Regions from separate parts of the Serratia sp. FDAARGOS_506 genome, predicted to be linked through region 1. Evidence: predicted binding sites of a transcription regulator. Region 1 holds the regulator's gene; the other holds the start of a gene.
The links. Region 1 encodes CRP, which controls carbon source genes, mostly activating them, when cyclic AMP is high. Its sites were predicted from a motif close to ATGTGANNNNNNTCACAT; they were not measured.

Region 1 (4,704 bases):
GACTATTATCGCCGCTGCAGCGCCCTGCCGCTGTTGCCGGCTATCCAGACGCCGCTGCTGATCATCCATGCGAAGGACGATCCCTTCATGACCCATGAGGTGATCCCCGACATCGCCGGCCTGCCGCGCAATATCGAATATCAGCTGACCGAGTTCGGCGGCCACGTCGGCTTCGTCGGCGGCACGCTGAAAAAACCGCACATGTGGCTGGAGCATCGCATTCCGGCCTGGCTTTCCCCTTATCTGGACATTCCGACGTGATCATTCCCTGGCAAGAACTGGCAACCGACACCCTGAACAGCCTGATCGAATCCTTTGTACTGCGCGAAGGCACCGACTATGGCGAACACGAACGCTCGCTGGAACAAAAGGTGGAGGACGTGCGCCGCCAGCTGAAAAACGGCGAAGTGGTGCTGGTGTGGTCAGAACTGCACGAGAGCGTCAACATCATGCCGCGCGGCCAGTTCCGCGCCGGGCAGGAAGAAATTTAGTGGCGTTCGGTTCTATGACTGACGAAAAAAATCAGGTAACAATGGGGCATTGCAAACCAGCGCGCGCCATTTTTACCCAGAGATAGAGAGCGTCAACAAGAGCCACAATAATCCCCGACGCCGGCGCATTCAACACGGAGTGACAACCATCATGTCTGCCAAACATCCCGTTATCGCGGTGACCGGTTCCAGCGGCGCCGGCACCACCACCACCAGCGTGGCGTTCCGTAAGATCTTCCAACAGCTCAACATCCGCGCCGCCGAGCTGGAGGGCGACAGTTTCCATCGCTACACCCGGCCGGAAATGGACGCGGCGATCCGCAAGGCACGCGATCTGGGCAGACACATCAGTTATTTCGGCCCCGAGGCCAACGACTTCGGCCTGCTGCAGCAGAGCTTTATCGACTATGGCAAGAACGGCACCGGGCGCTCGCGCAAGTATCTGCACACTTACGACGAAGCAGTGCCCTACAATCAGGTACCGGGTACCTTCACCCCGTGGGAGCCGCTGCCGGCGCCGACCGACGTGCTGTTCTACGAGGGGCTGCACGGCGGCGTTGTCACCGATCACCATGACGTGGCCAAACATGTCGATCTGCTGGTCGGCGTGGTGCCGATCGTCAACCTGGAGTGGATCCAGAAATTGATCCGCGATACCGGCGAGCGCGGCCACTCTCGCGAAGCGGTGATGGATTCGGTGGTGCGTTCGATGGAAGATTACATCAACTACATCACGCCGCAGTTCTCGCGCACCCACATCAACTTCCAGCGCGTGCCGACGGTGGACACCTCCAACCCGTTCGCCGCCAAGGCGATTCCCTCACTGGACGAAAGCTTCGTGGTGATCCACTTCCGCGGGCTGGATCAGATAGACTTCCCCTATTTGCTGGCGATGCTGCAGGGCTCGTTTATCTCGCACATCAATACGTTAGTGGTGCCGGGTGGCAAGATGGGGCTGGCGATGGAGCTGATCATGGCGCCGCTGGTGCAGCGGTTGCTGGAAGGCAAGAAGATCGAATAAATGCGTTGAGCGCGGCGCCAGGCCGCGCTCCGTCTCGATTACGCCGGTTGACGGATCTCGAAGCTGTGGGTCACTGTAGCGGCCTTGTTGAGCATCAGCGCCACCGAGCAATATTTCTCCGCTGACAGGTTCACCGCGCGCTCGACGATCTTGTCGGTCAGATCCTGGCCGGTAACGATGAAGTGCAGGTTGATATGGGTGAACAACCGTGGAGCTTCTTCACGGCGCTCGGAGGTCAGCTTCACCTCGCAGTCGCGCACGTCGTTGCGCCCTTTTTGCAGGATGGACACCACGTCGATCGCGCTGCAGCCGCCCACCGACATCAGCACCATCTCCATCGGGCTGGGCGCTTTATCGCCGGCGTTGCCGTCCATCAACACCTGATGGCCGGAGGCCGATTCACCCAAAAACGTTAACCCTTCCACCCATTTAACTCTTGCCTGCATTCTGGTCACTCCGGTTGATTTCTTAAAATCAGAGTACGCTTTCGCATAGAAACAGGCAACGTAACCTGATGCTAATCATGCTGAAGCGAGACAACACGAGACACCCGCCTTACTCTGTGCTACAAACAGAGCCGCAATAAATCTTTCCGGGACACTGAATTTCAGGGAAACGCCCAGAGAAAGGCTCCTTTACCGGTATGTTAACAGAATGTAGCTTGCAGCGCTTACGGCAAGTTAATATGCTAGAGCGACAGCGTATTTTTATGACACGCCTCAAAACTTGCCGGTAGCCCTCGCTCATGACTGCGGCTACAGGCGGGTTTTACAGGGAACTCTGACCCCTGTGACACAAGGCAGCGATAACAACAGAGGATAACAGCGAATGGTTCTCGGCAAACCGCAAACAGACCCTACTCTCGAATGGTTCCTGTCTCATTGCCATATCCACAAATATCCATCGAAGAGTACGCTGATTCACCAAGGTGAAAAGGCCGAAACGCTTTACTACATCGTGAAAGGCTCCGTTGCGGTGCTGATCAAGGATGAAGAAGGTAAAGAGATGATCCTGTCCTACCTTAACCAGGGGGATTTCATCGGCGAGCTCGGATTGTTCGAAGAAGGCCAGGAGCGCAGCGCCTGGGTTCGCGCGAAAACCGCCTGTGAAGTGGCCGAAATTTCCTACAAGAAATTCCGCCAGCTTATCCAGGTGAACCCGGACATCCTGATGCGTCTGTCCGCACAGATGGCAAGCCGCCTGCAGGTCACATCCGAAAAAGTGGGCAACCTCGCCTTCCTGGACGTTACCGGCCGCATCGCGCAAACCCTGCTGAATCTGGCGAAGCAACCCGACGCCATGACTCACCCGGACGGCATGCAGATCAAGATCACCCGTCAGGAGATCGGCCAGATCGTCGGCTGCTCGCGTGAAACCGTTGGCCGTATTCTGAAAATGCTGGAAGATCAAAACCTGATTTCCGCCCACGGCAAAACCATTGTCGTCTACGGCACCCGTTAATCCCTGAAGAAACGGCGCAATCTGCGCCGTTTTTTTGCCTGCTCTCTGCCATGTGGCGCCGCCTGATCTACCACCCGGAAATCAACTACGCACTGCGACAAACGCTGGTGTTGTGCCTGCCGGTGCTGTTCGGCCTGCTGATAGGCCAGCTGCAGCTCGGCCTGATGTTCTCCCTCGTGCCCGCCTGCTGCAATATCGCCGGTCTGGACACGCCGCATAAACGCTTCTTTAAACGGCTGATCGTCGGCGGTTCGCTGTTCGCCTTCAGCAGCGTTCTGCTGCAACAGGCTCTGCTGTGGCACGTGCCGCTGCCGGCGCTGATGCTGGGCCTGGCGCTGCTGCTCGGCGTCACCGGCGAAATCAGCCCGCTGCACGCCCGGCTGTTGCCGGCGGCGCTGGTAGCCGCCATATTCGCCCTCAGCACGGCCGGCACGGTGCCTATCTGGCAGGCGCCGCTGCTGTACGCGATCGGCACCGCCTGGTACGGCTTATTCACCTGGTTCTGGTTCAAGCTGTGGAAAGAGCAACCGATGCGCGAGACGCTAAGCCAGCTCTATCTGGAATTGGCGGACTACTTCGAAGCCAAATACTCACTGCTGACCCAGCACACCGATCCGCAAACCGCGCTGCCGCCGCTGCTGGTGCGCCAGCAAAAGGTGATGGATCTGATCAGCCTGTTGTACCAACAGCTTAATTTCCTGCCGCACGCCAACAACCTCGAGCAAAAGCGCCTGCAGCGCGCCTTTCAGGTGGCGATGGACCTGCAGGAGCACATCACCGTCAGCCTCCATCTGCCGGAAGAGGTACAAAAACTGGTGGAACAGAGCCAGGCCGAAGCGATCATTCGCCGCAATGCTCAGGTGATCGCCGGCCGGCTGCGCGTGGTGGCGCACGATATTCTCTATCATCAACATTCGAAGCGCTTCTCCATGGCCCACGAGCTGGCGGCGCTGGAAAAAATGGCGGCGCAGCATCCCGATAACCCGGTCGGCCAGTTTTGTTATTACCACTTCAGCCGCATCGCCCGCCTGCTGCGCACCCAGCATCCGCTGTACCGCCGCGACCTGATGCCCGGCCAGCACCGCCTGCCGTTTTGGCCGGCGCTGGTCAGCTACCTGTCGTTCAAATCCACCGCCCTGCGCAACGCCGCGCGGCTGGGCGTCACGCTGGCGGTCGGCAGCAGCCTGGGGGCGGTATTCAACCTGCCGAAACCTTACTGGATCCTGCTCACCATCATGCTGGTGAGCCAAAACGGGTATAACGCCACCCGGGTGCGTATTCAGCACCGTGCGCTGGGCACGATTGCCGGGCTATTGCTGGCGGCCGGGCTGCTGCAGCTGCAGTTGCCGGAAGGAGAAACGTTGAGCATCATGCTGGTGATCACGCTGTTGGCCTACCTGGTTTCGCGCAAGAACTACGGGCTGTCGGTGATTGGCTTTACGGTCACGGCGGTTTACACCCTGCAGCTGCTGGCGCTGAACGGCTCGCATTTTCTGGTACCGCGCCTGATCGATACGCTGATCGGCTGCGTGCTGGCGTTCGGCGGCACCATTTGGCTGTGGCCGCAGTGGCAAAGCGGGCTGCTGCGCAAGAATGCCCATCAGGCGCTGGAGAACGATCAAGCCGCGCTGCGGCTGATGCTGAAGCAACCGGAACCGGACGCGACCGCGTTGGCCTATACCCGCATGCAGGTCAACCAGGCGCACAACGCACTGTTCACCTCGCTCAATC
Region 2 (4,704 bases), 410 kb from region 1:
GCACAGCAACTGCTGGCCGGCATGGTCAGCACCGCGCTGGCTAAGCTGCCGATTCCGAAACTGATGCGTTGGGGCGACTCCGACGTGCAGTTCGTGCGTCCGGTACACACCGTCACGATGCTGCTGGGCGCCGATCTGATCCCGGGCACCGTGCTGGGCATCGCGTCTGCACGCACCGTGCGCGGCCACCGCTTCATGGGCGAAGCCGAGTTCACCCTCGACAACGCCGACCAATATCCGCAGATCCTGCTGGAGCGCGGCAAAGTGGTCGCCGACTATGAAGCGCGTAAAGCCCTCATCAAGCGCGATGCCGAGCTGGCGGCGCAGAAGATTGGCGGCAAAGCCGATCTGAGCGACAGCCTGCTGGAAGAAGTGGCCTCGCTGGTGGAATGGCCGGTGGTACTGACCGCCAAATTCGAAGAGAAATTCCTGGCGGTGCCGGCGGAAGCGCTGGTCTACACCATGAAGGGCGATCAGAAGTATTTCCCGGTGTACGACGCCGCGGGCAAACTGCTGCCGAACTTTATCTTCGTGGCTAACATTGAGTCGAAAGACCCGCAGCAGATCATCTCCGGTAACGAGAAGGTGGTGCGTCCACGCCTGGCCGACGCCGAGTTCTTCTTCAACACTGACCGCAAAAAACGTCTGGAAGACAACCTGCCGCGCCTGGAAACCGTGCTGTTCCAACAGCAACTGGGTACCCTGCGCGACAAAACCGACCGCATTCAGGCGCTGGCGGGCTGGGTTGCCGGCCAGATCGGCGCCGACGTCAACCACGCTACCCGCGCGGGCCTGCTGTCGAAGTGCGACCTGATGACCAACATGGTGTTCGAATTCACCGACACCCAGGGCGTGATGGGCATGCACTACGCACGCCACGACGGTGAGGCGGAAGACGTCGCCGTTGCGCTGAACGAACAGTATCAGCCACGCTATGCCGGCGATGCGCTGCCGCAGTCGCTGGTGGCCTGCTCCCTGGCGATTGCCGACAAGATGGACACCCTGGCCGGCATCTTCGGCATCGGGCAGCATCCGAAAGGCGATAAAGACCCGTTCGCGCTGCGCCGCGCCGCGCTGGGCGTATTGCGCATCATCGTCGAGAAAAACCTGCCGCTGGATCTGCAGACCCTGACCGAAGAGGCCGTGCGCCTGTACGGCAGCAAGCTGACCAACGCCAAGGTGGTCGACGAGGTGGTGGAATTCATGCTGGGCCGCTTCCGCGCCTGGTATCAGGAAGAAGGGCACGCGGTCGATACCATTCAGGCGGTGCTGGCGCGCCGTCCGACCAAGCCGGCCGACTTCGACGCGCGCGTCAAGGCGGTGTCTCACTTCCGTACGCTGGAAGCGGCGGCGGCGCTGGCAGCGGCCAACAAACGCGTCTCCAACATCTTGGCCAAGTCTACCGAAACGCTGAACGACAGCGTGCGTGCCTCGGTGCTGAAGGACGCGGCGGAGATCCAGCTGGCGACTCATCTGGTGGTGCTGCGCGACAAGCTGCAGCCATACTTCGCGGCGGGCAACTACCAGGAAGCGCTGGTGGAGCTGGCTGCGCTGCGCGAGCCGGTGGATGCGTTCTTCGATAACGTGATGGTGATGGCGGACGATGCGGAAGTGCGCGTGAACCGCCTGACGCTGCTGAGCAAGCTGCGTGAACTGTTCCTGCAGGTGGCGGACATCTCCGTGCTGCAGTAAGCGATTCTCTGCTGTGAAAAGGCGCCTGCGGGCGCCTTTTTTTATTTCCGTTTCCTGGGCGCGAAGGCAAGGTCGCCTGGCGACTTGGGGGGCGACTTGGGGGGCGACTTGGGGGGCGACTTGGGGGGCGACTTGGGGAAATTGAAGCGTCCGGTCGCCGACGGCAATGAACCTCAGTGCGTTTTGCGCACGATTTTCAACCGCATCCGGCCGGGGCAATGCTCATCGCAAGCGGAATCGCGTATCGGAACGCCGCCAGTTGATCTATTCTTATAGGCGCACGGAGTGCGGAAAAAGGGGCGGAGTCCAATGAAAAAGCAGGTTTATAACAGGAGTTATGTCACATGGCGGTAGGGATCCAGAGCAGAGGTTTCGCGCGTTGGTTGGCACCGGTATTGGCATTGTTGGTGGTCATGCAATTGACCGCCTGCGGCGATAAAGAGCCGGAACAGCGCAAAGCATTTATCGACTACTTACAGAATACCGTGATGCGCAGCGGGGCGAACATCCCCACGCTGAGCGAAGATCAGAAGCAGAAGTTCGGCAATTATGCCGGTGATTACGCGATTTTGGTCGGTTTTTCTCAGCAGTTGTCCAAGTCGGTCGGCGCCAGTCTGACGCCGGCGCTGGATCAGATTAACCAGATCCGCACCGCGCAGGATTACCTGAACAAACGCGATGCGCTGCAGCAATCGGTCGGGGCGTTGAACCTGCTGGGCCAGCAGATCCAGTCGGCCAAATCGCAAGCGGATACCGCCCGCGCGGCGCTGAAGCAGCCCGACGATCTGAAGGCGGTGTACAACCAGGCCTATGACAAGATCGTCACCGCACCGGCCAACGCCTTGATGCCGGCGATCCCGACTACCGCCAGCTTCGTGCAGGATCTGGTGCAGGTTGGCGATTTCCTGCAGAGCCAGGGCAATCAGGTCAGCTTTAATAACAACGGCGTGCAGTTCCGCACTGCGCAGCAGGTGGCGCAGTACAACACCATGATGTCGAATCTGGTGGCCAAACAACAAAACCTGCTGAATGCGCAGAAAACCATTCAAAGCGTGACGCAATAACGCATACATGCACGAAACAGGCCGGCAAGGCCGGCCTGTTTTATTTCCCCTCAGCGTTTCCAATAGCTTGCTGGTTTATTGCTCAGGCTTCTGTACTACACTTCAATTAATCCATTCATCAGGCAATGTAGTTTTCTTTCATTCATCACTTCGCTAGTTCCCGGTGGGATGAGTGCTCACAGGGAAGATCAAACAGAGCGTCGCGATCGGGCGCTGCAGCTAAAAATAAATTGTGATATTTGTCACAATTTAAAAACAAACCACCAAGTTAAAAATGTGACACGCATCACTTTATTGTGGATTTATAGGCGGTTTATTTCTCTCTGTGCTTTTTTTACACGCCATAAATGTGATCTTTATCACTATAAATGGTGGTTTGCTGGGGTGTTATATGTGACTTGTATCACAAAAAATCCGTGAAGTTCGCGTGACAAAAACAGCGTGATAGAGTCCGTTTCGCATACAGCGGTAACACGGCTGGATCGTCACAACAATAATCACGCGCTCTATTGTCAGCGCGTAACAATAGGGGTGTGTTTTATGTTTTCACCAGACATCAAGGTTAAAGTGCAAAACTTTGGCCGCTTCCTGAGCAACATGGTGATGCCCAACATCGGCGCCTTTATCGCCTGGGGGATTATCACCGCGCTATTCATTCCAACCGGCTGGCTGCCCAATGAAACCTTAGCCAAGCTGGTCGGCCCGATGATCACCTACCTGCTGCCATTGCTGATCGGTTATACCGGCGGGCGGCTGGTGGGCGGCGATCGCGGCGGCGTGGTCGGCGCCATCACCACCATGGGCGTCATCGTCGGCGCCGACATGCCGATGTTCCTCGGCTCGATGATCGCCGGCCCGCTGGGCGGCTGGGCTATCAAGCATTTCGACCGCTGGGTGGACGGCAAGATCAAAAGCGGCTTTGAAATGCTGGTGAACAACTTCTCCGCCGGCATCATCGGCATGTTGCTGGCGATCCTGGCCTTCCTGGGCATCGGGCCGCTGGTGGAGGTGCTGTCCAAGCTGCTGGCGGCGGGCGTGCACGTGATGGTGAAAAACAACCTGTTGCCACTGGCGTCCATTTTCGTTGAACCGGCGAAAATCCTGTTCCTGAACAACGCCATCAACCACGGCATCTTCTCGCCGCTGGGTATCCAGCAGGCCACGGAAGCCGGCAAATCGGTGTTCTTCCTGATCGAAGCCAACCCAGGCCCGGGCATGGGCGTACTGATGGCCTACATGTTCTTCGGCCGCGGCAGCGCCAAGCAATCCGCCGGCGGTGCGGCAATCATTCACTTCCTGGGCGGCATCCACGAAATCTACTTCCCTTACGTGCTGATGAACCCACGTCTGCTGCTGGCGGTGATCCTGGGCGGCATGACCGGCGTTTTCACCCTGACGATGCTGAACGGCGGCCTGGTTTCTCCTGCTTCTCCGGGTTCGATCCTGGCGGTGCTGGCGATGACGCCGAAAGGTGCCTACTTCGCCAACATTGCGGCGGTGTGCGCTGCTTTTGCCGTCTCCTTCGTGGTGTCCGCTTTCCTGCTGAAAACCTCCAAGGTGAAAGAGGATGACGATCTGGAAGCCGCAACCCGCCGCGTGCAGGAGATGAAATCGCAGTCCAAAGGCGGCGCAGCGGCGCCGGCATCGGTCGACGGCGATTTGAGCACCGTGCGCAAAATCATCGTCGCCTGCGATGCGGGCATGGGCTCCAGCGCCATGGGCGCCGGGGTGCTGCGCAAGAAAGTGGCCGACGCCGGGCTGAAGAACATCTCGGTGACCAACAGCGCCATCAACAGCCTGCCGGACGACGTGGATCTGGTGATCACCCACCGCGATCTGACCGAGCGCGCGATGCGCCACGCGCCGCAGGCCCAGCACATCTCGCTGACCAACTTCCTCGACAGCAAGCTGTACAGCGATCTGGTCGACCGTTTGGTGGCGGTCAACA

Region 2: a site for CRP is predicted at 3,104-3,121, ahead of EGY12_RS07625 (PTS mannitol transporter subunit IICBA). Genes of this name have one in related genera too.

The regions. Positions count from the first base shown of each region.
Region 1 covers NZ_CP033831.1:1,145,099-1,149,802, forward strand. The annotation lists gene EGY12_RS05775 (hydrolase) at 1-261, shown strand, start outside; gene EGY12_RS05780 (YheU family protein) at 258-491, shown strand; gene EGY12_RS05785 (phosphoribulokinase) at 643-1,512, shown strand; gene EGY12_RS05790 (OsmC family protein) at 1,551-1,958, opposite strand; gene crp (cAMP-activated global transcriptional regulator CRP) at 2,341-2,973, shown strand; gene EGY12_RS05800 (YccS/YhfK family putative transporter) at 3,024-4,704, shown strand, end outside.
Region 2 covers NZ_CP033831.1:1,551,167-1,555,870, forward strand. The annotation lists gene glyS (glycine--tRNA ligase subunit beta) at 1-1,692, shown strand, start outside; gene EGY12_RS07620 (DUF3053 domain-containing protein) at 2,037-2,756, shown strand; gene EGY12_RS07625 (PTS mannitol transporter subunit IICBA) at 3,297-4,704, shown strand, end outside.